DNA from 3 places in the Chryseobacterium shigense genome. Region 1 is predicted to be linked to each of the others. Evidence: riboswitches for the same ligand, from Rfam matches in the RefSeq annotation. Region 1 holds a riboswitch; each other region holds the start of a gene.

What was found. A riboswitch is a leader RNA that binds a small molecule or an ion and turns the genes downstream of it on or off. The one in region 1 is predicted to bind cobalamin.
Region 2: it holds a riboswitch for cobalamin, as region 1 does, so the genes downstream of both, HNP36_RS08810 (acyl-CoA thioesterase) here and HNP36_RS09355 (TonB-dependent receptor plug domain-containing protein) in region 1, are expected to answer to the same signal.
Region 3: it holds a riboswitch for cobalamin, as region 1 does, so the genes downstream of both, HNP36_RS13785 (TonB-dependent receptor plug domain-containing protein) here and HNP36_RS09355 (TonB-dependent receptor plug domain-containing protein) in region 1, are expected to answer to the same signal.

Annotation. Positions count from the first base shown of each region.
Region 1 covers NZ_JACHLC010000001.1:2,022,155-2,032,707, reverse strand. Annotated here, with positions in the region: gene gldC (gliding motility protein GldC) at 1-142, shown strand, start outside; partial or broken gene HNP36_RS09400 (cystathionine gamma-synthase) at 210-1,352, shown strand; gene HNP36_RS09395 (nuclear transport factor 2 family protein) at 1,372-1,854, shown strand; gene HNP36_RS09390 (GNAT family N-acetyltransferase) at 1,860-2,312, shown strand; gene HNP36_RS09385 (DinB family protein) at 2,397-2,903, shown strand; gene tnpA (IS200/IS605 family transposase) at 3,042-3,467, shown strand; gene HNP36_RS09375 (L-threonylcarbamoyladenylate synthase) at 3,768-4,316, shown strand; gene HNP36_RS09370 (nuclear transport factor 2 family protein) at 4,423-4,767, shown strand; gene HNP36_RS09365 (CCA tRNA nucleotidyltransferase) at 4,812-6,233, shown strand; gene HNP36_RS09360 (hypothetical protein) at 6,401-7,444, opposite strand; gene HNP36_RS09355 (TonB-dependent receptor plug domain-containing protein) at 7,458-9,299, opposite strand; cobalamin riboswitch at 9,330-9,506, opposite strand; gene cdd (cytidine deaminase) at 9,653-10,135, opposite strand; gene namA (NADPH dehydrogenase NamA) at 10,239-10,553, shown strand, end outside.
Region 2 covers NZ_JACHLC010000001.1:1,911,634-1,922,186, reverse strand. Annotated here, with positions in the region: gene HNP36_RS08860 (BatD family protein) at 1-12, shown strand, start outside; gene HNP36_RS08855 (MarC family protein) at 57-659, shown strand; gene HNP36_RS08850 (hypothetical protein) at 665-859, shown strand; gene HNP36_RS08845 (chorismate-binding protein) at 1,041-2,006, opposite strand; gene HNP36_RS08840 (PaaI family thioesterase) at 2,210-2,641, opposite strand; gene HNP36_RS08835 (1-acyl-sn-glycerol-3-phosphate acyltransferase) at 2,691-3,293, opposite strand; gene HNP36_RS08830 (PspC domain-containing protein) at 3,604-5,322, opposite strand; gene HNP36_RS08825 (PadR family transcriptional regulator) at 5,334-5,663, opposite strand; gene HNP36_RS08820 (cytochrome P450) at 5,868-7,202, opposite strand; gene HNP36_RS08815 (HD domain-containing protein) at 7,265-7,855, shown strand; gene HNP36_RS08810 (acyl-CoA thioesterase) at 7,924-8,307, opposite strand; cobalamin riboswitch at 8,423-8,602, opposite strand; gene HNP36_RS08805 (hypothetical protein) at 8,656-9,453, opposite strand; gene HNP36_RS08800 (ATP-binding cassette domain-containing protein) at 9,625-10,287, opposite strand.
Region 3 covers NZ_JACHLC010000003.1:226,778-237,330, reverse strand. Annotated here, with positions in the region: gene HNP36_RS13810 (Crp/Fnr family transcriptional regulator) at 1-97, shown strand, start outside; gene HNP36_RS13805 (FMN-dependent NADH-azoreductase) at 157-783, shown strand; gene HNP36_RS13800 (DUF5074 domain-containing protein) at 1,089-3,371, opposite strand; gene HNP36_RS13795 (cell surface protein) at 3,404-4,612, opposite strand; gene HNP36_RS13790 (YncE family protein) at 4,622-5,755, opposite strand; gene HNP36_RS13785 (TonB-dependent receptor plug domain-containing protein) at 5,752-7,782, opposite strand; cobalamin riboswitch at 7,898-8,083, opposite strand; gene HNP36_RS13780 (transporter) at 8,298-9,236, opposite strand; gene HNP36_RS13775 (cytochrome-c peroxidase) at 9,245-10,291, opposite strand; gene HNP36_RS13770 (MbnP family protein) at 10,284-10,553, opposite strand, start outside.

The DNA.
Region 1 (10,553 bases):
AGATCAGATGAAGATGTTTATCCATCAGATTTTGGTATCTTTAGGAAATACTTACCAGAGAGCAACCGGAGAAGAAGATGTGGCACAGTGGATAGAGCAGATTGCTGAAGAATTTGCGGTAAAATCTGCTATAAAAATGTAACCAAATCAGTCACAAAATACTTTCAAAAGCCTTGATTTGCTTATGACAGGCTTATAAAAATAAAAATGTTATGAATTTTAATACAAAAGTAATTCACGGAGGGCAGCACCACGAGTCTGCAACAGGTTCTGTAAATGTTCCTGTATTTTTAACTTCTACATTTGCTCAGAAAAGTCCGGGTGTACATTCCGGGTATGAGTATTCAAGAGCTGCCAATCCTACAAGACAGGCTTTGGAAGATTCTCTGGCGAGCATAGAGAACGGAGCGAGGGGCCTTGCTTTCGGTTCAGGACTTGCTGCCATCGACTGTGTTTTAAAATTATTAAATCCGGGAGATGAGGTAGTAGCGGTAGACGATCTTTATGGCGGCACTTACAGAATGTTTACAAGACTTTTTGAAAAATATCAGCTTAAATTTACGTTCGTGAATTTTGATGATGTTTCCAAAATTGCAGATGTTATTACAGACAAAACAAAACTGATCTGGATAGAAACTCCAACAAACCCATTGATGAAGTTGGTAGATATTAAAGCAGTAGTTGAAATAGCGAAAGGAAAAGATATCCTTGTAGCGGTTGACAATACTTTTGCAACACCTTATATCCAGAGACCTATTGACCTTGGAGCAGATATCGTAATGCACTCAGCTACGAAATATTTAGGCGGACATTCCGATGTAATTGCCGGAGCTTTGATTGCAAAAGATGCAGAGTTGGGCGAAAAACTTCACTTTATTCAGTTTGCAAGCGGTGGTATTTTAGGTCCGCACGATTCTTACCTTGTTTTAAGAGGAATCAAGACTTTAGCAATAAGAATGCAGCGTCATTCAGATAACGGACTCGCTGTAGCAAAATATCTTGAAACCCATCCGGCAGTAGATAAAGTAATTTACCCTGGTTTAGAATCTCATCCTCAGTATGAACTTGCCAAATCCCAGATGAAAGAATCAGGGGGAATGGTTTCCTTCACATTCAAATCAGGTAAAAAAGAAGATGCTGTTAAATTTCTGGAAAGACTAAAAGTATTTACTTTGGCTGAATCTTTGGGAGGAGTAGAATCTTTAGCGAATCATCCAGCATTGATGACACATGCTTCCATTCCGGCAGATAAACGTGAAGAGCTGGGTATTACAGACGATTTGGTTCGTTTAAGCGTTGGTATTGAAGACTCGGAAGATCTTATTGCAGATCTTGAGAGAGCATTTTCTTAATCCTTTAACATCAATCATCATGAGAAGGATTCAGTTATTTTTAATCTTAAGCTTTTTCAGCCAGATTGCATATTCTCAGGTAAAAACTACCGATGAATTGTATAAAACAGCTAAAAAGCTGGACAGCCTGATATTTGATATAGGATTTAATAAATGCGATCTTTCTCATTATGATACTGTCATCAGTGATGATCTGGAATTTTATCATGATAAAGGCGGAATCACAGAGGGAAAGACAGCTTTCATTGCTTCCATTAAAAACAATATCTGCGGAAGTCCGAATAAAGTAAGAAGAGATCTTGTTCCCAACAGCATGAAAGTTTACCCGTTATACAGCAATAATGCCCTGTATGCTTTTGTACAGGAAGGAGAGCATGAATTTTTTGAATTTTCCAATGCAAAATGGGTGAAAGGAAGCCGTGCAAAATTTACTATTTTATGGCTTCTGGAGAATAAACAGTGGAAAATGAAAAGAGTACTGAGTTACGACCATCATTTATAATCAATATGAAAAATACCAGAAAAGCTACCATTCAAGACCTGAATCAGTTGGCAGGGCTGTTTGACCAGTACAGAATTTTTTATCACAAAGAATCAGATATTTCTTCTGCTGGAAACTTTCTACAGGAAAGAATTAACAATAAAGATTCCGAAATATTTGTTTCAGAAAAAGATGGTGAACTTACGGGATTTGTTCAACTTTATCCTATATTTTCCTCCACAAGAATGCAGCGTTACTGGCTGCTGAACGATCTTTATGTAAATGAAAACCACAGAGGAAAAGGCTATTCCAAAGAACTGATTGATGAAGCAAAACAACTTTGCAGATCATCAAACGCCTGCGGAGTCCTTCTGGAAACAGGAAAAAGCAATGATGTAGGGAACCGGTTATATCCCGCATGCGGCTTCGAGCTTTATGATGCTGTGAACTTTTATGAATGGACGAACAGAGAGAATTAAAATGGGAATGGTCGATAGTAAATTTTACGATATTAGTTAATGATCACCCATTGCTTATTACTCATCATTTATAGTTAAAAAAATATGTCAGATTTTCAAAAATACGTACAAAGATATTTAGACCAGATTCCTTCTGAAAACTGGATCGAAGAATTAAAAATTTCAGGTGAGAAAACGGTAAAACTGTATTCAAACCTTACAGAAGAACAGTCTCTTTTTGCTTATGCCGAAGGAAAATGGACGCTGAAAGAACTTTTACTCCATTTATCAGATACCGAAAGAGTATTTCAATATAGGATTCTGGCTTTTGCAAGAGGCGAAAAAGCTGAATTGCCTGGCTTTGATGAAGAAGGTTATGCCGCCAGTTCTTTTGCAGATAAAAGATCCCTGGAATCTCTACTGGAAGAATATAAACTTGTCAGAAAATCTTCCCAAATTCTTATTGAAAGCCTTGAACCATCTGCTCTCAAGAGCATAGGAGTTGCCAATGGAAATGAATTGGCAGCAGAGACAATCGGAAAATTGATCGTAGGACACAATTACCATCATGTAAATATTATTGAAGAAAGATATCTGCCGGGATTGAAATAAAACCTAGATTAAAAATTTAAATGATATACATAATTCAATAGGAACGGGCTTTAGCCCGTTTTTTTAATGAAAACCATTTAAATCCGGCTTTAGCCAAAACTTAAATAAAAAATATTATTTTTGGTTAAAACAACACAAATGTCATTTATCAAAATTTATATTCATCTTGTTTTTTCAACAAAAAACCGGATACCTCACTTGAATACATTTGATTTAAGAATAAAAGTATGGAGGCATATTAAAGAGAATGCTTCAAAAAAAGAAATATTTTTAGATATGGTGAATGGTTATTCTGATCATTGTCATTGCCTGATTTCTTTAGGATCCGGTCAAAATATAGAAAAGATAGTTCAACTTCTGAAAGGTGAATCTTCTTATTGGATTAATAAAAATCAACTTACAGCAGATAAATTTTCATGGCAGGACGAATATTTTGCTGTGTCCGTTTCTGAGTCGAAGGTTGAAGCTGTAAGAGAGTATATTAAGAATCAAGAGAAACATCATCAGAGAAAAAGTTTTACAGAAGAATATCAGGAATTTCTTGAAAAGAATAATTTTAAATAAATTTTGGCTGAAGCCTTGATAATTTATGTTTTTTGTTAATGGGCTAAAGCCCATTTCTATTGAATATGTTGGTTTTTTCGGTAAGACATCTGTCAGGATTGAAATACTAAAACATGGTTTAAAGATTTAAACGGTATATCATTCAATAGGAACGGGCTTTAGCCCGTTTTTTTAATAAATCAATTCTAATAGGGCTTTAGCCAAAATCTAATAATCTAAACAGAACATTTATCCTCATATTTTTGGCCGAATCTCGTTGTTTCTTTACCTTTATACGCAGGTTTTAGGCCCTGGAAAATTATGGAAAACATTATTGAAATATTAAAATCCGGTGGAACAATTCTTTACCCTACAGACACTATCTGGGGAATTGGTTGTGATGCTACCAATATAGAAGCTGTCAATAAAATATTTGACATCAAGAAAAGGGAAAAAAACAAATCCATGATTATTCTTGTAGAGTCTGAAAAGAGGCTTCAGGAACTTGTGGATGTGCCGGAAATGGCCTGGGAAATTATTGATCTTAGTGAAAAGCCGGTAACTATTGTTTATGAAAATCCCCGCGGACTTCCAAAAGAACTTCTTGCTGAAGACGGAAGCATAGGAATCAGACTGATAAAAACAGATTTCTGCAGAAAACTGATTACAAAACTGAATAAACCTCTTGTTTCAACTTCTGCCAATTTCAGTGGTGATAAAAGTCCGTTGAAGTTTTCTGACATTTCAGCGGAAATCATTAAGCTGGTAGATTATGCGGTAGAAGAAGACAGGGAAAAGATTTCAAAATATTCAGGTTCTTCAGTAATAAAAATATGGAACGACAACAGGATTAAGGTGCTTCGAGAGTAAAATTCTGCAACAATTCCTTCAATTTAAAATCTTGTCAGTGTATACCGGCAGGATTTCTTTTTTTTAATTTCTATCTTTGCATTCTTCAACTGATAAAAGACATGCCATGAACCACCAAAAGTTTGCTGAAGAATGGATCCGTGCCTGGAATTCCCATGACCTTGAAGATATACTTTCTCATTATACAGAAGATATTGAAATTACAACACCCATGATCGTAATAGCTACGGGAGGAAAAGAAAGTACATTAAAAGGAAAGAATGCCGTCCGTGAATATTGGAAAAAAGCACTGGACAAATTTCCGGACCTGCATTTTGAGCTGATAAAATCTACAGGAGGAGTAAATTCGGTGGCACTTTTTTACAAATCTATTATGGATAAACATGCTGTGGAAGTTATGTTTTTTGATGAAGAAGGAAAAATTAATAAAATGTATGCCCATTATGATTAATGGAAAAGATGCATTGCTAGAAAAGGACGACCTATTTATTAAAGATGAAAATTAATCTTGCCCAGAATAAAAATTTAAAGCTTTTCAAGATCATTGCTGAAGCTGCGGAAAAAAACAACCAGTCGGTATATATTGTCGGCGGTTATGTCCGTGACCTTCTGATGAAAAGAACAGCGTCTACGGATATTGATTTTGTAACAGAACAAAGCGGTATCGAGCTTGCGCAGACTGTTGCAAAGGATATTGACCCTAAATTAAAAGTTTCTGTCTTCAAAACATACGGAACTGCCATGATTAAATACAGAGATCTTGAGCTGGAATTTGTAGGAGCCAGAAAAGAAAGCTATACCGAGAACAGCCGCAAGCCGGAAGTGGAAGGCGGAACGCTGGAAGATGATCAGAAAAGAAGAGATTTTACCATCAATGCGATGGCAATTTCTTTGAATAAAGCCAATTTCGGAGAGCTGGTAGATCCCTTTAATGGAGTTGAAGATCTGGAAAAAGAAATTTTAAGAACTCCGCTGGAACCCGCTCAAACCTATTCTGATGATCCTTTGAGGATGATGAGAGCCGTTCGTTTTGCTTCAACATTAAACTTTACAATTGAGGAAAAGTCCCTGAACGCTATAAAGCAGGAAGCAGAAAGAATCAAAATTGTTTCTATGGAAAGAATCATGGTTGAATTCAATAAGATCATGATGTCCAAAAAACCTTCCGTAGGATTGGGATTAATGGAAGAAACAGGACTTTTAAAGCTGGTTATTCCCGAACTCATAGAACTGAAGGGAATAGAAGAAGTAGAAGGACAGACCCATAAAGACAATTTCTACCATACATTGGAGGTAGTAGACAATATTTCTGAAAATACAGATAATTTGTGGCTTCGTTGGTCAGCATTATTGCATGATATAGGAAAAGCTCCTACCAAAAAATTTGTTGAAGGAACCGGATGGACTTTCCATGGCCATGAATTCTTAGGCTCAAAAATGGTAAAGACCCTTTTCCAGAGATTGAAACAGCCGCTGGGAAGCGATATGAAATACGTACAGAAAATGGTAAAACTGTCATCCCGTCCCATTGCTCTGATTACAGATGACGCTTCAGATTCTGCACTGAGAAGACTTTTATTTGATGCAGGTGAAGATCTGGAAGACCTGTTTACCCTGTGTAAAGCAGATATTACAACCAAAAATTCCAGAAAACAGGAACGGTTTAAAAAGAATTTCGAATACGTAGCAGTGAAGATCAAAGAAGTGGAAGAAAAAGATCAGGTACGTAACTTTCAGCCACCGATCACAGGAGAAGAGATTATGCAGATGTTTAATCTTAAGCCTGGAAAAGAGATCGGAATTCTGAAAGAAAAAGTGAAAGAAGCAATCCTGGAAGGTGAGATTCCCAACGAAAAAGAAGAAGCTGAAAAGTTTGTTATTGCCGAAGCTGAGAAACTGGGGCTGAAATATAGCTAAACTTACAATATAAAAAAAACGGGCTACGGCGGGACAAAGTCCCGCCGTAGCCCGTTTTTAATAATCCCCGAAATAAAATCCGGCTGCTTCGTAGAAGCAGCCGGAAAAAAACACAAATGATGAAAAAAAATAAAAAATTATATTATAATACCGGAGTATTAAATTTCTTAGTTAGCATAAACGGAATTTGAACCGATACCTGCAGTAAATGATCTGATTACAGAACCTGAAGTGCTGTATACTACAATTTTACTGGCCTGTGTGAATCCGTTTGAATCCGAAGTGAAAATCTTGTCATTGATTACGCTGAATCCGTATAGAGGAGAAAAATCATCCACACCGTTCGCAACAGTAAACAAAGGTGATGCAGGCACTGTTGTGGCGCTCATATCCATACCGTATACTTTTTTCCCTGAAGTGAAATAATATTTACCGTTTGAAATTTCGAGATTGGTAGCATTCGAAATACCTGTTAAAGTAGTTGTTTTTGTGATGCTGCCTGTGCTTGAAATCTGGTAGATATAAGAATCTGCAGTTCCCGCTGCAATAGCATATACATTTTGATTGTTTGAAATGATCTTGTTGATATTTCCGGCCGGTAATGTAATGGTGGACTGAACATCATTAGTAGAAGTATTGATGTAAGAAATTTTATTTCCATAACCGAATGAAGCATTCTGTACGAAAATATTGTTTCCTGCCTCCACAATCCTTTCAGCAGCATCCGTAAAAGAGATTTTTTTGATGAAAGAACGGTCTGAAACCCTGTAAATACTCACAAACTTATCCCCTAAATATTTATCATTTGTTACATAAATATTATTGTTGGCAAAAGCCATATAACGTGGAGTATTAAGTTCGGCTGTAATTTCGCCGTTTGCTTTGAAATTATAACGGTTTACGATTTGGATTTTATTCGAGTTATTCAATAGCAGATAAGCATTTTCACCGTTGAAAGCAACCATCTGTAAAACGTCACCCAATTTGGCACCACCGTTGTTAAGGGCGAAAACGTTATCCTGTTTAAGGTTCAGGTCTGCACTTACAAACGTTACGTCTGCTTCCGGTTTCCCGAAAGTACCTTCATTGGCAATCAGAAAACCGTTGCCGTAGAATATTTCCTGCTCATCATTACTGTCACTGTTACAGGACACAATGCCCGAAAGAAGTGCAAAAGCAAAAAGAAAATGTAGAAATCTGTTCAGTTTCATAATATTTTTAAGTTTAAAAATTAATGGCTGCATAAACACTGTAATTTCTCTTCGGCATCGGATAATAAGATACCGTCTGGTAAACAGTGTTGGTTATATTATTTACTTTAAATCCTAAAGTATATTTTTTGAAAAGTGTGGCAGAAACTCCTGCATTTAAAATAAAATAAGGGTCAATTGCTGTTGATCTTTGCTCATCACTAGTAGTATAGGTAAGACCGTTAAATAATCCCTGAGCATACAGCTTAAAGAAAGAATATCCATATTCTATATTTCCGACAGCTTTATGAACCGGAACATACATCATCTGCATTTGGGATTCTTTATTTATTGATTTCGAATAAGTATAGCCTCCATCCACTTTCAAAGCATGTTTTCCGAAATTTTTATTCCAGGTAACCTGGGATTCCAGACCGTAAGATTCAACCCGGGATGTATTGAAGGGAGCCCAATATCCATAAGACGTCGGAAGCCAGTTAATAAGATTCCTGATGTCCATATAATAAGGACTTAAAGTCACTTTAAAATCCCCGAAGCTGAACTCATTATTCATGTCAACATTCGTAGAAGTTTCAGACTTTAAATCCAGGTTTCCTCCCGGTTGCCAGTAAAGATCATTAAAAGAAGGAAATCTGAAGTTCCTTGAAAAATTAATCCCTAAATGATACCATTGTAAAGCATCCCATTTTCCTGAAAAAGAATACAGAAGCGGAGAAGAAATACCTTCTACAAAATCCTTTTTGATTCCTCCTTCAAAACGGAGATCTTTCGTTGCAAAATATCTTACCAAACCGGATAAGGAACCCACATTTCTGCTGATAGAACCAATTCCGGACTGATAGCCTTTGCCTTTATTCACCTGAAATTCACCGATTGCATTGATGTTTATTTTTGGGGAAATGAAGTAGTTGAAATCATTTTTGAAAATATAATTCTTTCCCTCCGCACCGCTTGTTTTAGGCTGGTTAAGATCTGAGAAATACTGGAAATTATCTTCCGTATAAGCTGCTTTTAAGCTGTTGGAAAGATTACTTTTATTGATATCCCATGCAATCAGGCTTCTTACAGTCTGTGCATTATATTTTGTCTTATTGCCGTTCTGCTCAAAAATAGGGTAATGCTGTGAGGCATCAAACATTTGGTTCTGCCATGAAATAGTCTGATGATCAGCAATTTTATAGGATACTCCGATATTTGCAGAAGTATTATAATACTTTCCGTTGATATTACTGAATCCCGTATTTCCCACAACGAATTCAGGAACTTTATAATCATTCTGGCTCGTTACATAACTTCCGGAAACTTTCACACTCAATTTATCATTGCTGAAAGAAGCCTGGACAAAATTATTATAAGTATCAAAAGAAGCCGCTTCCGAATAAACAGAAGCTTTAAATCCTCTGTTGAAATCCAGAATATTATTTAAATGAATACTTCCTCCAATGGCACCACTTCCATAAACCACACTTCCTCCACCGGCTTTTACATCAATCTGATCATATCCGAAAAGGGGAATATTATTCACATCTCCCTGTCCCAGAAAACTGGAATTGATATTGATTCCATTCCATACAAAAGCGGTCTGCTGGGCAGTAGTTCCCCGGAATGACGGTGAAGAAACAGCTCCACGACCGTTTTCCTTAACATAAATAGAAGATTGGAAACGTAAAAGTTCAGAAAGATTAGTTGAATTTTTTTCTACATCTTTTGGAGTAAGAGTACGTACCGGATGAAAAAGTTTCACTTTACTCATCTGGCTGTCGAAAATATAAATAGTATCAATGGCTTTCTCCTGTCCGAAAAGAAAGCTGCCGTAAGATGTACAAAGCAGTAATAAAGACCTTTTTATATCCATACTATTTTACTTTTCCTCCGAAAGTAATACGTTTTTAGTTATAATTCTGGCAGGTCTCCTGACTTTCGCTTTCTGTGCCTTCCCGTGTAAACAGTGACTTTTTACAGAAATTTTTAATGCGATCTACAGTTGCGGGGACAGTTTGGGCGTTTCACCCAATTCCCTATTATTTCCAAAATGCTGGAAACCAAAATTTTTGCAAAGATAACTTTTTAAATGTATCCCACAAAAAAGGTAAAAGTCAATTGTGAATTATGAATGATCAATTTTGCTTTGAAGAGAAATATAAAACGACTTTTTCAAATCCGGATGTTCACTTGCAAAGCAAAATTCACTATTGACAAAACTTCATCCTACAAAAATGATGAATCAAAATAAAACGGCAGCAGATCCTTAATAGAATGCACCTTTACCACTTCATCATTCATGCTTGAAAAATAAAGATCGATGTTTTCATGCTGCTTGGTTTCATATTCTATTAAACTTTGCCTGCAGGCTCCGCATGGTGGGATAGGAGGATTTTTTTCATGGAATTCTTTTGGGCCTCCCACAACAAAGATCTTTTTCACCTTTACATCAGGAAAATTGGCTGCTACCCAGAAAAGAGTGGTTCTTTCTGCGCAAAGCCCTGACGGATAAGCCGCGTTTTCCTGGTTGTTCCCGGAATAAATTTCACCGTTTTCCAGCAGGACAGCACATCCTACAAGGAAATTCGAGTAAGGAGCATAGGCATTTTCACGGGCCTCTTTGGCTCTTTCGAACAGTTTTTTTTCTATTTCGTTCAGTTCACTGCTGTTTTTAAAGTGCTCGTAACCGATCTGTATGTCTTTTTTCATATATTAGTCAGACTAAAAAATGGGGGCTAAAATTACTCCTTTTTCACCAGTTGGACAACGTTTTTTTTATTCATCCATTAAATTGAAATTCAAAAAGATAATAATGTTATATACACCAATACAATTCAGGAATATAGAGCTGAAAAACAGATGGGTAATGTCTCCCATGTGTATGTATTCATGCGAAAACGGACTTGCAAACGATTTCCATTTCGTACATTACGGAAGCAGATCCCAGGGCGGAACAGGACTTATCGTGGTTGAAGCTACGGGTGTGGAACCACGGGGGAGGATTACCAACCACTGTATGGGAATCTGGAACGATCAGCAGGCAGAAGAGCTGCAGAAAATTGTTGAATTTGTTCATTCCCGTTCAGAAAGTAAAATCGGGATACAGCTTGCCCATGCAGGAAGAAAA
Region 2 (10,553 bases), 110 kb from region 1:
ATTAGCAAATAATCAGTTTTTTTTCATATTTTTGCGAAATTTTTAATTACAGAAAGATGGAAATATTGAATGATTTCTCTTTTAAAGAGATTGTTACCTGCTTTATGGTTCTTTTTGCCGTAATTGATATTATAGGCTCTGTTCCTATCGTGGTAAGCCTTCAGCAGAAGTTTGGTCAGATAGAAGCCGGAAAGGCATCTATTACTGCCGGACTCATTATGATTGTTTTTCTTTTTGTAGGAAACAAAATCCTTAAACTTATCGGTGTAGATGTGAATTCCTTTGCCATTGCAGGGGCTTTTGTGATTTTTATCATAGCCATTGAAATGATCTTAGGTATTGAGATCAATAAAACTACCGAAGCAAAGGCTGCATCCATTGTTCCTATTGCATTTCCGCTGGTTGCAGGAGCAGGAACCCTAACGACAACGTTATCTCTCAGAGCTGAATTCCATGACATTAACATTATTTTAGGAATTGTTCTCAATACAATTTTCGTATATTTGGTGCTGAAATCAGCGAAGTGGCTTGAAAATAAAATGGGCGAGGCTACCCTGTCTATTCTTCAGAAAGTTTTCGGGATCATTCTTTTGGCTATTTCAATAAAATTATTCACCGCTAACTTTGCCCAATTGGTGCAGAACTATATTAATTTTTAAGAGTCATGCAGAAGTTTTATAAAGTATTTCTAGTATTGTTTATCATTTTCATTGCCATCAATCTTTACGCATTGGACTGGCAGGCGGATCTTTTATCAGAAGATAACCTGAAGTTTGTATTTTCAGCCGCTTCAGCAATTCTCGGTGTTATTTTGCTTTTTGTATTGAATACATGGAGTAAAATAGGAGCGAAAAAATAATTTCAGAATCACATTATTCTATATAATAAACCTCTTTCCCTGGAAGGAGGTTTTTTTGATTTTAGGAGAAGTGGCTTCGAGAGCCTCAGCCACCAGCAATTGTCTGCAAGATTATTTATAAATAATAGTGTATAAAAGGGAAAAGTGGTGAGTGGCTGAGGCTCTCGAAGCCACCATGCAGTTAATTAACCACAAGATTCTTTAAAATAGCCTCCGATTTCAGTTCCGTTTCTCTCCATTCTTTTTCCGGGCTGCTCTGAGCTGTAATGCCGCCGCCTACAAATACATGTACGGAATCTTTGTAAAGTTTTGCACATCTCAGGTTAACAAAATACATTACGCTTTCATCAGTTTCTACTTTAATAAAGCCGGAATATAATTCGCGGGGAAATTTTTCAAGCTCCTGGATGTTTTTTTTACAGAAATCTTTTGGAATACCGCAGACAGCCGGAGTAGGATGGAGGTTGTTGATAAGGCTGTCCAGATCCTCAGGTTGAATGTGAGCTTTAAAATCTGTCCGGAGATGCTTGATATTTCCGGAAATATGGTCGTATGTTTCTGATATTTGTATCTTTCCGGAATAGTTTTTAAGGGTATCCTGAATGTAGGAAGTAACGGGTTTTTGCTCTTCAATTTCTTTTTCGGTCCATTCTTCATCTATGGGAAGTGTTCCTGCAAGGCTCATGGTTTCAAATTCGTGGGTTGTTTTGTTGAATTTTCCCAGGGTTTCTGAAAAAGCTCCCATCCAGGCATTCTGTCCGTCGTTAAAAATATATCTGAAGGCATTGGGATAGGTTTCACATATCTTTTTAAAACTCTCTTTAAAATCTATCTCTTTAAAATCCCTGAAGATCTTTCTCCTTGAATAGACAAGTTTGGGAAGGTGATATTCTTTAATGACATCAATGACCTGGTGAAGGCTGCTGATGTATTCTTCCCTGGTTTCTTCATTGAAAAAGCTTTCATCTTCCAATAAAGCTTCATTTGTAATAGCAGCCTGTTCAAACTGTTCAGAAGCATTGGTAATACTGCCTTCGAAACTGATCTGCCTTAAGAGGTCAAAAGAATGAAAACTAACGGCCTCTTCGTTTGATTTCTGATCGGTTGAATATAATGTTTCGCTGAAAGGAAGTTTGAAATAAATCATGAGCTGTGGATAGGTTTTGAAAATCATTACCCGGGAAATGCGAAAACAGGCCCCAATGATTCCCTTTTAACAAAGGTATTATTAGTCTTAAAAATGTCAAAATTAATAGGACTGTTTTTACTGAAATATTTCTTTTATCATATTCAGAATATAAAAAAGACCCAAATTTCTTTGAGTCTTTTATTTTTTATTGATATTCCGGGTTATTTCAGCAGGATATTGTTGGTCATTGTTGTATGGTTGATGAGTACTCCTTTTTCATCCCTGATCTCAATTTCGGAAACGTGCATTGTTTTTCCTTTTCTGATGAAACGGGCTGTGGCTGTTACCATACCGTCTTTTTTGCTTTTCAGGTGATTGGAGTTGATATTGGTTCCAACACCGTAATATTTACTTCCGTCAATGAAAATATTGGACAGGCTTGACCCTAAGGTTTCCGCCAGTACACAGCTTGCCCCTCCGTGCAGGATTCCGAAAGGCTGGTGTACCTTTGGCTGTACCGGCATGGTGGCCGTGAGGGTTTCATTTTCTACGTCAATATCTATGAATTGTATTTCAAGTGTTTTTGCTAGGGTTACGCCGTTTCCCCAGCTGTTTAAGAACGTAAGGAGCTCTTCTTTAGTCTGATCTTTCATTTTTATAAATAAGTGATGAATGATAATTGATTAATTAAAAGGAATTCTGCTAACTTCTAACTTCCTCCTCAGTGCCGCTTCCCATAATATTCGGGTTCCAGTTGGCAGGGATTTTGGGAACAATATCGTATTTTATATAGTAGTTCTGAATTTCCTCCATGATCTCTGAAAAAGGAACTGAGGCAATCCTTTCATAGGGTATGGTATACCCCAGATAAACAATATTTCTTTTGAAATCACCTGCAGCTAATACAATGGGTACTTTAGCAGCCAGGGCCATATGATAAAATCCTTTTCTCCATTTCGGAACCCAGCTTCTGGTACCTTCGGGAGTGATAACAAGGCTGAAATCTTCTTTTCCAAACTGTTCAGCTACAAAATTAACCAGGTCGTTTTTCTGGCTTCTGTCTATACCGATACCGCCAAGTCCTTTTACAACACTTCCGTACCATGCTTTGGTATGGGCATCTTTAATAATCACTTTCAGGGGTTTTTCTAAAGACCAGTAGGCAAGGTTTCCCAGCAGATATTCCATATTGTGAGTATGTGGAGCCACCACAAGAATGCATCGGTTCAGACTATTTGCATCGCCTTGCAGGACGACTTTCCAGCCCAGCATCTTTAGCATCAGTTTACCTATCAGTTTTTTCATATATCTTTAGATTAAAAACAAAAAAGTATAACCAAACGGGTTATACTTTACAAATATATTGAAATATTATCGCTCTTAAAACAAACCGCTGATTAAATCTACGATCTTCATAACAATTTCTAATGCAACTTGTACCATGGTTAGGATGTTTTTTAATGATTTGGTTAATTATTTTTAACTATACGAATGTATAACATTTTTTTAACATAGCGAACTAAATAATGATATTTTTTCTGGTTTCTGAGAGAAGAAGAGTGTGAATTTCAAACGGTTGCCTTCCATCCACACCTTCTGCACTCTCTGAAGTTAATTATTTAGTTTGTATGGAAATTTCGTCTTTTCCGTCTTTGATTTTGATGTCTACATTTTTGTTCATCTTTTTGATGGTAGACTTCATGGAATCAATTACCTGATCTGCCTGGGAATTCGGAACTTTTTTCCCGTTGATGATGATGCTGTCTTTATCGTCAGAGTTGTATTCTATAGTAGAACCGTTTACAGAAATTTTGTTCTTTTCTATTCTGATTTTACCGTCTTCGTCTTTTTCCTGATCGTTGTCGTTAATTCCGTCTGCGTTCAAATCTCCATCAAAATTAATCATATCATGTTTTGAAGGAAGTACCACTGTTTTTAAAGGAACTACCAGTTCATAATCAATGCTGTAATCTCTGAATCTGTGCTCGTAAGGGTATTTTACGTAGTTCGGAAGAATCACCTTGTTGTTCACAATTTCTACAGGAACGCTTACATTCAATGGAAGGTTATATCCTTTAGCTTCTTTTTTAATAACCAAATAAGGAGTTTTGATATCGGCCTTTCTTGTTACATCTACATGGATCCAGTCTTTTTCGAATACAGAGATTTTATCAGAATAAAGATCGTTATCGTATCCTTTGAAGTTCTGAGGAATGCTTACCTGCTTCACATCAACATAAATACTGTCTGATTGTGTGTTGATTGCCACTTCTTCCGTATCTTCCTTATGGCCTTTTAAGAACATCTCTTTTTTCGCCATGCTGAATCCGAAGTAGGTTCCAAGAGCGATTAGTGCAAGGAATAATGCCCCGATTACCCAACCTGTGTTTCTTAATTTCGTTTTAGGAGAGATTAATTTAATACTCAATAGTCCGAAAATCATTGCAGGCAGTAAACTTCCTAAAGTGATCATTGCCATGATGATATATTTCATGCTGTCATTATCAAAATAGAAATTCATTTCGCTGATAGGAGGAAAGTCGCTGTCCGCTCCCATGAAACCAAATACTACGAATACTCCTATTAAACAAGATACTGACATGATGGCGAAGATTCCGCCTAAAATATATCTTACAACGTTCCACAATCCGCTTCCGGCGTTGTTGATGTAAGGTTTGTTTTCGATGTAGATTTCTCCGACCCTCTGAGTAGATTCGTTGGCAAACTGTACCAATTTATTAGACTCATTCTTAAGATTGTCGAAGTTCATAGGCTTTCCCTTCATTTTCAGGTAATCTGCTGCAGTTTCAGCTTTTGGTAACACCGCCCAAAGGATGATGTAAAGCAAGAAAACCAGTGTTGATGAAATAGCTGCTGTAAAAATTCCAAGGATGAAAATTCCCAGCCAGATCGCTCTCATTGCTGTAATATCCATTCCTACGTAGTGAGCCAGACCTGCGCAAACACCTGCGATTTTCTGTCTTTCAGGGTCGCGGAACAATTGTTTTTTATCAGAATATTCGGTTCCTGATGTATTGGTTCTTTTCGTATTTTTCTCAGAATAATAAGCCTCTTCCTGCTCTTCGATCTTTTCAGGAGTTCCGATCTGTGCGATTACTTTCTCAACGTCAGTATCATTAATCACTTCGCGTTTTCCTAAAGAATCTCTGAAGATTTCTACCATTCTTATTTCTATATCATGCATTACCTCTTCTTCCTCGGAAGCATCCAGTGAGCTTCTCAGGGCATTCAGGTAATCGCTGAGCTTTATATATGCGTGTTCTTCTATCGTGAAAGAAAAACCTGCGAGTCCTATTGAGAGTGTCTTGTTCATAGCTTTGTTTTTTAAATTTTTTGAGTGATTTGGTTTACTGACGCTGTCAGTTCTGCCCAGGTATTTTGAAGTTCATCCAAGAAAAGTTTTCCTTTTTCTGTGATCTGGTAATATTTTCTTGGTGGCCCTCCTGTAGATTCTTCCCATCTGTAGGAAAGGAACTCGCCGTTTTTCAGTCTTGTAAGGAGAGGATAGAGGGTTCCTTCCACCACATCCAGTTTTCCTTTTTTAAGTTCATCGATAAGGTCGGAAACATACATTTCACGATGATTGATGAGACTTAAAATACAGAATTCCAGAATTCCTTTACGCATTTGCGCTTTGGTATTTTCAGTATTCATCTTTAATAAGTTTTGTTAATTAGTTATATATTCAGAAAAATGTTCCTAGCTAGTTGAACCTATTCTGATTTTACATTACAAAGATATGTAAATAAAATGGTATTATGCAATACAAAGTAGTGGAAAAATATTTATAAATACTGTAATATATTGATAATCAGTTAATTTATTTTTATTGAATTTTAATTTGAAAATGTTTACCGTCTATTTTTTGATTACTTTTCCACTGAGGCGGACAGGTCTCAGGGTTACAAGAGCTTTTTTCCTGAGGGTGTTTTGATGAGATTGAAAAGAGAAATCTTTATAGAACTTACGGACGATAAGCGCCATTTCCATCATCGCAAAATGTTCTCCTATGCAAAGTCTGGGACCGGCTCCGAAAGGGTAGTAGGGCAAATTTTTAGCATTCTCATCATCAAAACGCCCGGGAATAAATGTATCCGGGTGCTCCCAGTACTGGGGATTTCTGTGTAATCCGCTTATATAAAGAATAATCTGTGTACCTTTTTCCCATGAATACTCCTTGAACTGATCATCATTCAACGCTTCACGGTCTATTGCCCAGGCCGGAGAATGCAGTCTCATGGCTTCTTTGATAATATTTGTGGTAAAGGATTTTTTCATTAAAGATTCCGGGGTGAAAACAGCATCACCTTCTTCCTGGATTTCTTTTTTCAGCTTTTCTTCTGCTTCCGGATTTTGACTGAGCTCATAAAAAATAAAGCTTAATGCATTGGCTGTGGTTTCGTGCCCTGCTATAAAAAGAATCAGCATCTCGTCTATCAGCTGTTCATCCGTCATAGGAAGTTGGGTGTCTTCATACCTCGCCTGGATCAGCATATCCAGCAGATCATTTTTTTCTTCAGAGGAAGTTCTCCTTTTATCCAATATACCCTGAATGATGTGTTTTGACTCTTTACTTTTCTGAACATTCTTCTCAATGATCCCCAGAAGACCTAAAAATTGTGCATAAAACGGCAGTCTGATCTCTTTAGTGGAAATTTCCTGAATTTCAGTAATGATCCTACTGAGCCTGTGTACCGTATCTTCATCTATATCAGAACTGAAGAGGGTTTTAGCTACAATATTGAATGCCAGCGTATGAAAGAAATCATAAAGATCAACTTCATTCCGGGCTGTAAACAAATCAAATGCTTTTTCTGTTTCATCTTCTATAATGGAAGCCAGACTGGTAATTTTTACCTTGCTGAAACCGGGCTGGATCAATCTTCGCTGCCTGAGCCAGTCTTTCCCATTGTTGGTCAGTAATCCTTTTCCCAGATATTTACCAAGAGTAACGGACTGTATCTGAGATTTATAGTAATTTTTATGATTACTTTTTAAAATATACTCAATGAACTCTTTATCCTGCGAAAAAATGAACTTTCTTTTCACAAAAACAGCGTTGATATAGTAAGTATCACCCAAGAACCTGTGATTACTGCTAAAAACTTCCAAAGGGTGATTTGCTCCCTTAAATAAAGAATATAGCTTTCTTGTTCCTTTAACTTCGGGAGGATAATTGAATGTGGGATTCATAATAAATTTTAAACTAAAATTACAACTAATCCATATAATATCAAATGACTTATTTTTGCAGTATGAAAATTCAGAAAGAAATAGATTTTATCCTGGCAGTTGACGCTTTAAAAAACGTACAAAGACGAAACTATAATGCCGATGATTCCAGGCGGGAAAACACCGCCGAACATTCATGGCAGATTATTATTCTGGCACAGATCCTTTATCCATACGCTAAAAACCGTGCAGATATTGATCTTTTAAGGGTAATAAGAATGCTTTCCATTCATGATCTGGTGGAAATAGAAGCGGGAGACACTTTCCTTTTTGACGAAAAGGCAATGGCAGGGAAATTTGAAAGAGAAAAAGTTTCAGCACAGAAAATCTTTGGAATCCTGGACGAACCTTTACGTACCGAGTTTTTTGAACTGTGGCTGGAATTTGAAGAAGAAAAAACTCCGGATGCCGTTTTTGCATGTTCCATTGACCGCATTATGCCGTTTATCCTGAATTCCCATACTTCAGGGAAAAGCTGGACGGAAGCCGGTGTTACTGAGAAACAGATCAGGAATATGCTGGAAAATGCTATTACAAGAGCATCGGACGAAATGGGAGAGGCCTTTGAAACGCTATTGAATAGAAGCCTGGAGACTGAAAAAGTAGTCAGATAACCCGTATTTGATAAGATTTGAAGTTTCGGGCGGCCGCAGGCCGCCCGAAACTCTTCTGTAATCAGAATTTACAAGATTCTGATCGGCTTTTTAAATTCATCAATAGCTACAAATGTAAAATCTCCTACAATGGCTCTTTCTCTTTCGTAAGAATACATCTGTTCCGTATAGATTTCTACATTCACCTTCATACTTGTTTTCCCCACATAGGAAACCTTTCCGATAAGCTCAACAATTGTTCCGGCGGGAATTGGTTTTTTAAAATCAATCTTATCGCTGCTTACGGTTACCACTCTTTTTCTTGCAAAACGGGTGGCTGTGATAAAAGCTACTTCATCCATCAACTGCATGGCAGTACCTCCGAAAAGGGTATCGTAGTGGTTGGTAGTGTTAGGGAAAACCGCTTTAAAAATTCTGGTTTCGGATGCTGCAATTCTTTCTTCTGTAGTCATATTTCATTATTAATTAAGGCGAAATGAAATACTATTAAAATAACAGAACAATAACAGGAATCATAAGAGTTCCTGAAGCAGTCCATCAGATCAATAAACTTCAGATCGCGAAAGTTTCTTGTGTAAAGAAATAGGCAGGTCTCCTGACTTGTAACATCTTGTATCTCCTTCCCGTGCCCTGCACAGTGGATCTTTGATAAAGACTTCAGTTACTTACAGTTGCGCGACAGTCCGTGATTTTCACACGGTTCCCTTTTAATCTGCGGTAAGCAGAACCAGTTTCTGTGATGAATTAGCGTTACACTTTTTCAGTTGCAAAAATAGGAATATTACAGAGAAAAAAGGCAATTATTCCGGACTATTGTAAATAATCTGGCTCATTACCTTTCCTTCCTTGATGGTCCAGAGCGTAACATACCTGTTTTCACCGGAGCCGTTAATCATATAAAGGTAGATATGATCATTGTCGAGCGCTGTTACTCCAACATTATTGAAATCCATAGTAGGCTGGAACATATTTTTAATCGCTTCCCTTACAAAAACGGAACCTCTTCCCGGCTGCTGAACCCTGATGGATTTGATTTCCGTCATACCTTCAGGAAGCGCATCCTTGATTCCCCACGGCTTTATCTTATCTATAGTAAGAATTTTTCCGCTTGCATCCTTTTCCTGCTTTCTGTACCCTGCATTGGAAGGATAAACATCAATAACGACCTTCGTTCTTTGGGCTGTCGGGATTTTTGGATTGCTGTTATCTGTAAAAATAAGTGACTTTCCGTTCTTGGATTTTGAAGGAGTAAATTGCGGAAGCTGGTCTATAAAGGCAATTCGGCCCTTATTTACCATTCCTTCCTTCTCAAGGTTTTCGTATCTCACAAAAGGTTTTTCCTCATCCTGCTTTTCAGGATATTTGATCCATACCCATTCCGTTTCTCCCGGAGCAGGCTTTACATAAACAAATACATCACCTTTACGCATCCGGATTTTGTCTACGATTTTTCTGTAGTCATCCTTGTGGACACGTACGTTAGCATAACCTTCTTCAGCTTTTACAACACCAAAAGGAACTTTATTCTGTCCCTTAACAAATGCTAAGGAAAAAAGACTGAAAGCGGATAGGTACAATGCCTTGTTTATGGAAATCATTTTTATGAAATTTTTTAATCCTTCAAATATATAAATTAAATGCTTTTTGCTCTGTAAAATATAATGGTATTTGATTAAAACTATCAATTTTTTCTGAAAAATAATATAAAACTCTTCATGAGAATCTTATTTTATAATTTTGAGAGTAATTTTTAAAAATCTTAATATATTTCAGCTTTTTGGAAGATAATTAAATTGCTGTAGCTCTTTAACATCTTTTATCCTTCTCAGATAAGTTTCAGACAGAAGATAAATATCATCAGCTATATCTAAAATGATACTGTAATTGTGATCAGAGATAATGATTCCTTTGTTTTTTGATTGGGCTTTAATGATTGTTTTCAGTTCATCTACAGATTTTGGAGAAACCCCACTGAAAGGTTCATCCAGAAGAATAAATGCTGAGTCGCAATGTGTAATAATTAAGGTTTCAACAATTCTTTTCTCGCCGCCTGAGAGATTCCTGACAGTTTTATCTAAAAATGGCTGTATCATTTTTAAACTGTACAGAACTTCTGTATTTTCTTTGGTACAGAACAGAGGAATAAGCTTTTGGATCTTGCATTCTTTGGGAAGAAAGGAAGACCGTTGTGGCAGATAAGCAAGTTTGTTTTTTCTGTCAGACTGGTTTTTGAGAATAGAATCATTAAATTTAATAAACTGTGTATCTCCTTTTGCTGTTCCGAAAATAATTTCCATCAGGGTAGATTTTCCACTACCGGATGGACCAAATAGCGCAGATATTCTTCCTGTTTCACAACTTAAATAAACATCCTGGAGGATTTTTCTCTGGCCGAAAGATTTGGTAACACTGTCAACGTGAAGCTTGTTCATAAGAATTTAGTGATAATTTTAAGAATTAAACCTAACGATACAGTGAGCATCCACAAAAAAAGTTTTGAAAAACCAAAATGGGCATAGAAAAAGTATTCACTTTTAAGTCTGATATCATAGATAAAGAAATGGAGAAGCGGAAAGATCAGGAAAAAACAAAGCCCAAAATTTTCAATACTGAACTGACTTAAGAAAGATATCAAAAGTGAAAATAAAACAGCAGGAATGATTAGTTTTTTATAAAAAATCCAGAGAACTGATAAATC
Region 3 (10,553 bases), on a different contig from region 1:
AATCACGGCTAAAATTCCACAATACCTCATTGCTTCCTATCTGGGAATTTCAGCAGAATTCCTGAGCAGAATCCGTAAGAAAAATAAAATCCATTGAACTAGGTCAATATCCTTCATTTTTTAAGTTCAGATCTTTGATTTATTAAATTTAAAGAAATGAACAACTTACTTATTATCAATGCAAGCATCAGAGATAAACGGTCATACAGCAGAAAATTAACACAACTATTTGTTGACAACTGGATGAGTAAATACCCTGATGATCATTTTACCTTCAGGGAAACAGGCATGGAAATCATTAAGCCTATTGATGAAAAATGGATTGCAGAAGCTTTTACAAAACCTGAAGACCGGAACGATGAAAACCGGGAAGCATTACAGCTTAGCAATGAACTGGTAAAAGAACTGAAGGAAAATAATATTTACGTAATTGGGACACCTATGTACAACTGGTCAATTCCCAGCGGATTAAAAGCCTATATAGATCAGATCATGAGGATTAATGAAACATGGAAATTCCGTTCCGGAAAACCTGATGGAGATTATGTCGGATTGCTTGAAAACAAAAAACTGTTCATTCTTTCAAGCAGAGGCGATACAGGTTATGGTGAAAACGGAAAAAACGGGCACATGAATTTCCAGACTACCTATCTGAAATTTATTTTCGGAATGATGGGCGTTAAAGATGTCACTATAATTTCACTGGATAACGAAGAATTTGGAGGAGAAATATTTGAACAATCCAAACAAGAAATTTTTCAGATCATCAGTACCATTAGTTAATTGGAACTAACACACAAAATACAGGAGAGATTAGGCCAGGGTTACGTAAGCCTTTTTGCTATTGCAGCTTTTATAGGGATTATAACTGCCTTTTTGCCGAACATTAAGGGACGAAAGAAATAAAACATAGAATTAATATCCCAAAACATTTACTAAGAAGTATTTTCGAATTGTAGAATATAACGCAGTCATTCACATTCAATAAAAAACAATATGATATTTTCTATGGTTAAACATTAATAACCTATAAAAAATCGGCGGCCCTTCGGGCCGCCGATCCATTGAAATAAAATAGACTGTGAAAACTATTTCTTGATCAATTTCTGTTGATATACTCCTTTATCAGTTACAGCCTTCAGAATATACATTCCGTTAGGAAGCGTACTTACATTAATCTGACTGTTGTTAAGCTGTGTATTTACCAACTTACCTGAAGCATCATAAACAGAAACATTTAAGATTTTCTCCTGAGTTTTAATGGTAAGAATATCTGTCACCGGATTCGGATAGATACTGAACTCAATTTTCTTCACTTCAGCAGTAGCTAAAGTAGAAGCAGTACTGTTTACGGTGAGTATTTTCTCAATTACTTTTCCGTTTGAATTAAAACTGATCCTGATATCGGCGGTTCCGGAAGCTAATGGAGTTAAAACAAGTTCATCATTAGCATTGATTACTGCAGAAACAGCTGCTGGATTTGAGTTTGATTTAACTGTTTTTACAATCGCAGAAGAAAGATTGTCTTCATCCGAAACAATGGTTTTCAGATCAATTGTTGATGTGGAATTCACATTAACCTGTGACGGGAAAGTATTACTTACTGCCGGTAGCGTATTGTCAGGGAATACTGCCAAAGCCGGGAACCAGTAATAATCATTAAGTATTTTCGTGTTTGTAATAGTTCCGCTGATATTTATAGTATGAATCCAGTTTTTCTGGTAATGAGCACCAAAACCACTTTCCGTAGTATTTAGGATCAGTTCATCGGATACGGGGTTTACACGAAGTCCGGCACCGTAAGGAATTTGTTTATAAGTTCCTGTTTGCCCAGGAATTGCTGCAAAATTTTCATTAAAGGTTTTTGTTGTTACGTCAAATTTCACAATCTGTGTTCCGGAGCTGAAACTGTTAATGGAATTGATCCAGTATAAAACATTCTGCTTACTGCTTGCTGAAAAGCTTCCGGCATTCCAGGCTCCCCATGAACCCAGGTATTTCGTTGTGGGAATATTATATGAAGTTGTAGCAAAAGTTGTCGGGTGAATATTCACCACTTTCTGATCCTGGATCGCCCAGATACTTCCGTCTTTTGCCTGAACAATAGAATGGAAAGCTCCGGGTATAGTATTAATCAGGGTATCATTAGCAGGATCTATAACCAGAATTCCGGCAGACTGCTTTACAGCAAACACATATTTGGAAGAACGGATCATGTTCCCGATCTGCCCTGCATACTGACCACCTCCGCCTGTTCCGGCAATCAGGTTTCCTACCTGTAAATTAGCGATATCAAATACAAATATCCCGTTAGAAGCTCCAATGTAGCCTTTATTTTCATTAACGCCTACAAAAGACCTTCCGTCACCACCGCCGATATTATTAAACCCGGCAATTTTCTGCATCGTTTGTGCATTTGCCACAACCAGTCTTCCACCCGGAGTATATTGAGTATCTCCCCCATCTGCAGCCTGCTTGGAGACAAAATAAAATTTATCACCATAGATCGTCCCGTATTGGGTTGTTGCTCCAAAGGCATGATTATTATTCGCATTGCTGTAAACACGGTAATTAACTTGTCCGTTATTGTCAATAAAGTTTACCGATCCGTTGGTATGCCCGAACCATTCTTCATTCACCATAAAATAACCATTCGTAAAATTGGTGGAAGCAACGTAAGAAGAAACCGGTGTCAATGTTGAAGAAACCGGAAAAGAATTCATTCCCGGGTTAAAATTCCATACATCCCATGAACCGTTCTGAAGCACACGGGAAGAAGCCCCCACTCCGGAATATCCGAAATCGGCATCTGTAGGATCTTTTACCCAATAAGACCAGTAGCTGTTATACCATCCCGACCCCCAATGATCTCCGGCATCTGCTGCGGTATAATCATCAAAATCATAAGCCGCTGTATTGACGATGCCACTTACAGGGTAAAGAGGATATGTAGTATTTCCGTTTTTGTAAAGCGCATTGGTATTCTGTCCGTTCAGGTCAAAGCCTAATCCTCCGATTGCTGTTCCGAACTGGGTTCCCGGATAAAGCAATGTAAAAAACCTGTGATCTGCCTGGGCAATCGCCTTCAGCATATCTTCTCCGGTTGCATTGCCATTCCATCTGAATCCCCACACAAGAGCATCAGGATTCTTACTGTCGTTCCACTGAACAACAAAAGCTGCTTCATTTGTTCCGCTTCCCACCCAATACTGGATATCAGAAAAACTGATATTGGTGGTTACGGCTGTATTCAGCTGATTGCTGCTGATTGTGCCCGGAATATCATTGCGGGGCACACCCTGTACTTTTATCTGTGCATTCGCAAAGAACGTAAACAGAAACAGTACGGTAAAAAGGTAAAACTTTTTCATTTTAAACTATTTATTAAATTTTGTAGTCTTTATTAATTAAAATGCAGATCATAGGCTCCCGCCACTTCGGTAGAAATTTCTCCCAACCAACCGGCCTCCTGATTGACTCCTGTATAAACCTTGATAAAATCGATACCCGGAAGTTTTACATATTTTCCGTTTTGATCTACTGCCCAGGAAATATCAATATTTGAGGCTTCATCATTGTTGGGTGCATTGTCTGCGTATCCATAATCATAGGATGTTCCCACCCAATAAGTCCCCGTTCCGCTCTGGTCGTAAAAATTATCCTTAAGTCTGGTTCCGGTCAGGCTGTAAGAAGCAGTCTGGAGCCATAGAGGATAATAGCTTTGTGCATGGAAGGTATTTTTAGTTTTAAATCCAGAATTCCCAAAATTGTCCTGCCATTTGATGTACTCCACATCAGTCTGCCAAAACTCACTTCCGGGAACGGGGGGCTTATTTTCATTGGGTTTGAAGTAGGTGATGTTATAATTTTTTGTAGTTGAATTTTTAAAGTATTCGCTGCCGGCAATTTCGTACCATTCGTCTTCATCCGGTTTGCCATTTTTATTCTTGTCGTAGCCAACCATGATAATTCCGGGTTCACATGATCCTGTTCTGGCTGTACTGGAATTATTTCCCCAGAATGCATTTCCCAGGATTTTGAAATCCCTTCCTTCAAGGTTTGGAATTGTATGGTCGAAACCAAAAGAAACATATCCCCCGAAACCTCCCAACGTAATCATGGTGGAATTTCCTCCAACCAATGACTCCTTTGCTTTTTGAAGCATATTCGCTTCAGTATTTCCGGTTACATACTCGGGAACTTCGTTGATGAACTGCCCGGCAGCGGGACGGAATTCGAAAACATTGGCGATGTATTTACTGTAAGGCGTTTGTTCTTTATTCACAATAATCTTTGACTGATAAGTCTTCACTGCTCCTTTCAGTTCTACCTTTAAGGTTAAAGGATATGTTTTTATATAAGCGCTTACAAAGTCCAGCTGAAGATGATCAGAAATGATGGAATCGTTAATGCTCCAGGTTAGCTGTCCTTCAATTTTGGGATTTATATTTAAAAGTTTTAATCTGTCAATTGTATAAGCTTCTTTAAGAACTTCCGCAGGAAATGTCACTTCTTCCGCTACTTCTTCAGTATCACTTTTACAGGCTGTTACTGCCAATACAATTGAAGAGAAAAGCACAGTTTTTATAATTTGAATCGTCTTTCTTTCCATTTTTTCTGATTATTTATATAAGAAGGTAAAATGAGCGGGGATATTTCCGCCTTCGGTTTTCCATTTGAATTTCCCGTTTTTATCGAAACAGTACACATATCCGGTAGTCACATAATTTCTGGCATCTGTAAGATAGATGTCTTCTGTATAAGGGTTTACAGCAATTCCGTAAGGGGCTTTTATTTCATCGGCATATTGTTGATCAATAATTTTAGTGGCAATGACCTGCTCGGTTTTTACATCAATAATCCCGAAGGTTTTTACGTAAGTATGTGTATTATAATTGAATTCATTTCCGTAGTAATACAACTTGTCATTCACGATGGTCATTCCGCTTACTGCGACATGGAAATCTTTTTTCACAGTTCCGGTAACCGCATCTACAAGAAACAGGCTTGACGGGATATTGTAATAATCTCCCCTTGAGCTCACATAAAGATCACCGTAATTATCTTTCTGCAAACGATGAAGATTGATAGCCACATCAATTTTCTTTGTCTGTGTAAAACTGTTGAGATCAATAACAGAAACAGTTCTGTCATAATTCGGGAACATATACCCCCCGGAATTCGCAACAAAAAGCTGATCGCCTATAATCTCCATTTCCTCAGGCTGGTACCCCACCACAACCTGTCTTTCTATGGCAAGAGAAGCCGTGTCGATTTCAACTACTTTTCCCGGTGGAGAATTTGGGTTCAGCTCAACGGGGCCTGCGTAACTGCTTACGTACACTTTTTTGCCTTTAAAAGACATATACCGGCAATTTTGAAGCTGTATCGTCTTGATGCGTTTTGCAGTTTTAGCGTCCAGTACCTCAATTTTATTGGAAACATTAACGACAACATACATTTTGCTTCCGTAAATCATGATGTCATTTCCCACGTCACCCAGCTCTTTTACCACATCCGGGTTGATCTCCGCATAAATGTTCCTGTGATAAGTTCCTGTAGCATAATCGAAATAGTCCAGTGTACATTTGTTGCTGCCCATATTTCCTTCGTTTAAAAGATAAAAACCTTTAATGGGAGTATCTTCACCTGTACTTACCTCATCTTTTTCAGACGGGACTACATAATCATCCGTCCGGCATGAGAACAGGAAGAAAATGGTAAAAGCCAGCAGGCAAAAGTTTAGTTTTTTCATAATGTAAAGCTTACAATGAGTTTAAAATTTCTTCCGGGCATAGGATAGTTCCTTACCACGTCATAATATTGATTGAGAACATTATTCACCTCAAAACTGGCTTTGAACTGATAAGAATGCCAGCTGAATTTCTTCTGAACAGATAAATCATGGGTATACCACGGCTGAAGATAATTAGCCCTGATATTATTGAGCTGTGCGTCATAGCGTTCTCCCGTGTACATAAAACTGTAGTTGAAGCTCCAGTCCTTATAATCTGCCATCATGGTAAAGGTCACGGCATGCCACGGCACATAAGGAATCTGATCGCCGTAATAATCCTCTTTTTTATCAGTATAATCTCCGGCACGCTGATAGGTGTAGCTTACAAGAGGTCTTAATTTGATCTTATTTAAATCAAATTCAGCCTGTATATTTACATCTGCCCCTATAATCCTTACATCACCCAGATTTGTCATCATCCACCTGAATAAATTGGTTGTAGGAACGGCTACGATCTTATTTTCTACTTCGTTATAATAACCATCCACTTTCGCATAAATTCCTTTAAAAAAATGATGGTCATAAAGTTTCTGATAAGTAAATCCTATATCATATTGGCTGGTATATTCAGGCTTCAGCATGGTATTTCCAATCATGGTATAATACAGGTCGTTGAAAGTCGGCATCCTGAAAATCCTTTTATAAAATGCTCTTACTGTAAAATTATTTGATTCAAAAGGCTGGTAACTGAGAAATGCAGAAGGTGTCCATTCCGTTTTATCAGGCGATTTTGCATTTTTTTCTACATTTTCATGAACAAAAGTTCCAAGAACGCTTCCAAGAAATTTGAATCTGTTCCACTGATAAGTTGTTGCAAAAGCCAGTAATGAAGTATACCGCGTTGGATATGAGAAATCCCTCAAACTCGCATCCAGATTATTATACTGAAGATCAAAGCTTGCGCTCACATCCCAGTTTTTGTTGATGGAGTAAATGTTTGATGAAGAAAAATAAAGTTCCCTCTGAACATAAGAATTATCTATAGGCAAAACGGTTGTAGCTACATTAACGGTATCCAGGAATCTGGAATAATCATAAGCAAATTTGGCTTTAACCTGAGTTTCAAATTTTGGAAACAGTTTTTTCCTGAAACCGGCCTGCACAAAATAGTTTTCATCCAGCATTTGCTGTCCTTTCGGGCCAAAGTCATTGTTTACAATGGCTGTAGGAATTCCCCGTTCCGAAATATACCCGTAACCGCGTACATTCCAGCTTCCGTCATTAATGGTCCCGTTAAAAGCAGCTTCAAAACGTTTGCCTCGGATATAAGAATCGTATCTTCTGGCAATAGTATCATTGGCAACAGATCCATCTGAATTCTTTTTTTCATATTTATACTTATACAAGCCGTCGCTCTGCACAAATTCCGAGCTGAAACTTGCTGAAACTTTATCTGAAATCTTCTGTTCTAAACGAAATGAAGGGTTGAATAAGCTAATGGAACCGAGCTTAAGTTTAACTATTAAATTGGTTTTCCGATCCTCTTTAAAAACCGGTACTTTAGGCTGAAGATAAATAGATCCTGAGGACCCGAAATCCTTTGCCGGCTGAAAAATTTCGCTTTTCTGACCGTTATACAATGAAACCGACTCAATATCATCCAGTGAGAATTTTCCAAGATCCACTACTCCATTCTGGGCATTCCCAAGCTGAATTCCATCGTAAAACACTCCCACATGCTGGCTTCCCATGCTTCTGATATTGACCGTTTTCAAACCGCCCATCCCGCCGTAATCTTTGATCTGTACTCCGGAAAAATACCGTAAAGCATCGGCAACAGACTGGCTGTTCAGTCTTTCGAGCTGTTCCCCGGAAAGAACCTGAGCAGGAAGAATTTCTTTAAAGTCTTTTTTGTAAATCCGGACCGGAAGAATGGTTTTCTCCCGGATGGTATCTCTGGATTGAGAGAATATAAGTTGTGAGGTTATCACAAACAATATGACAACTCCTTTTTGAAACCGTGAAACAGTAAGTTTTCCGACCATTAGCTCATTTGGAATAATGATGCCTGCTAATGGATATAGGTATAAGGTAGCAACAACAAAGCACAGCTGATACTGCACAAAGTTATTGTTGTCCTAAGCTTTATTCCACGAAAGCATCAAACGTTCATCCTCCGGCAGGTCTTCTGACTTACTCCGTTTTTGAAATCCTTCCCATTAAAAAACAGTGGATATAATCTTCAAAAACTTTGATGTGGAGCTTACAGCAGCGGGTCTGTTCCGGATTTTCACCGGATTCCCTTTTAAGTGCTTTTTACAGCGCACCAGATTGTGGCAAAGATAGAAAATTATTGACAGATGCAATACACGGCATAATAAATTAATTCTCAATACTATGAAAAGAGCAGATTTGTTGAGTGATATACTAAAACTGGTGGCTTCGAGAACCTCGGCCACCAGTTTTTAGAAATTATAATTAAGAGTACAATATTTCTATTAATAATGAACATTGAATAACCCATATTTGGTGGCTGAGGCTCTCGAAGCCACCACTCCTGTCAGATTCCAAAATTGATAAAAATACTGAACCGGGATTTCGCTTCAATATCTCCTCCTGCAAGATTGGAATAAGTGGGTAACATTACTTCCCCACCCAAACTGAATTTTTTATAAGAAGCCTCAAAACCAAACTTTCCATACAAAGCGCTTCCGGCTGTGTTGGGTAATACTTCATCAAACTGTTTATTCTTATCATAAACTTCACCCTGAAGTCCGGCTTTGGCAGAAAAAATTGTTTTTTCGTTTCCTGCGACCTGATAAAATCCTGTCATTGCGTAATTCCATTGATTTCCGAAGCGGTAATGTTTCTTGTTCTCTGTTTTCACGGTATAATCTGTATTAATCAGAACTGCCAGTTTATTTTTCTGAAATTTATAATTCAATGCAGCCTGATAGTCCCAGCTTCCCGTTCCCAGCTGAAAACTTGGATTGACACCTGAGATTCCTTTTTCATCAAATTTACCTAAGGGAATTTTTACCCCAAAACCGCCATTGAGCTGATGAAAATTATCTTCGGAACTGATTAACCTGTATATTCCCATGAGATTCATATCTCCGATACCGTTAATATTGATATCCCCCCGCATTGTTTTCTTCTCATGAAAATGGAAAGGCAGGCTGGCGTAAATACTGAGCTTCTTTGTCAAAGGAATTTTACCCCAAACCTGAAGCGTATTGAAATACTGGTCCTGTGTGAGATTTTTTACAAAAAGGTTTTCTTTGGCCTTATAATGCTGGGCAAAATACTTTACACCAATAAACTGGGGATTCAATAAAGATTCAAAACCTGAAGAGCCGTTTCCGGCTGCACAGCCACATGCGTCACAATCATCCAGCATTCTGCTGATTTCATTTCCAATATAAAGGCTGTCATTCATTATTTTAGCCTGATATGTCAATGATAAAGTCAGGCTGAGTATAAAAATTATTCTGTTCATGATTATTTTCATTCTGCAAATTTTGGATTGGAAATAAAATTTTTATCAGACAGGGTTTTCAGGAATACAATGATCAACTGCTTTTCCTGACCGTTCATTGCAATACCGACATGACCGTTCTGTTTCAGCTGCGGATCAAGGTTGGGATTATCTTCCACACTATCTGAATAGAAATTAAGAACTGCTTCCAATGTATAAAATCTGCCGTCATGCATATAAGGTGCGGTATATTCTACATTTCTGAGACTTGGCACACGGAATTTCATCCAGTCTTTCTGGTCCAGGGTTACGCGGTAACGGCCCGCATCTTTGAACTGTTCATTATAATACATTCCTGAATTCCTGAAGCTTTCATCGGTAAATAATTCCCCGCTGTGACATGAAGCACATTTCTGCTGAAAAAGAGCCATTCCCTGAGATTCTTCAGAAGAGAAAATTTCTTTTCCCTGTTTCATTCTGTCATATTTTGAATCTGCAGAGATCATGCTTGCCATAAATTGTGACAATGCTTTTAATATTCTCTCTCCGGTCACATTTTCATCGCCATAAGCTGCCATGAAGAGTTTTTTATATTTCTGGTCGTCTTTTAGTTTGGAAATGACATCAGGCATTGAACTGTCCATTTCATTGGCATCTGTAATGGGAATGATGGGCTGCTCGTTCAGGTTATGAATTACCCCGTCCCACATATATCTTTTCAGAAAAGCCATATTCTGAACAGGTGGTGCATTTCTGGTTCCGATTCTGTCATCAACTCCATGACTTACATTATGGCCGTGATGGGTAAAAGCATTTTCCTGAATATGACAAAACCCGCATGAAATGGTATTATTTCTCGATAGTCTTCCTTCATAAAATAATTTTCTGCCCAACTCCACTCCGTTTTTGGTAATGGGATTTCCGGATGCATCAAAAGTCATTTCAGGGAAATAAGACGGAAACTGCAACGGATAAGATTCATCTTTTTCAAGTGGCTGGATCACCTCATCAGAACAGGATATGCAACCTGAAAAAACAATGATAACCAATATTATCTTTAATACAATCTTAATCATTGTGTACATGATCTACTTTAAACATTGCTGTAAGGTTATCTGTAACGTCTACCAGATGCTGACTTGATCCCATCATCATATTATTGGCTGTATCTAAGGTAAGAGACTTACTTCCGCTCAGAAACTGATTGAGATCTGAAAGGATATGTACGGAAGGTTTTATCTGCGATGTTACTCTGGCAGTAGTGGGAAGATTCAACGTAATTTCCCGGTAAAGGTCGGGAGTATTATTAGCGGTTACATTTCCCATATTTCCTGTGTG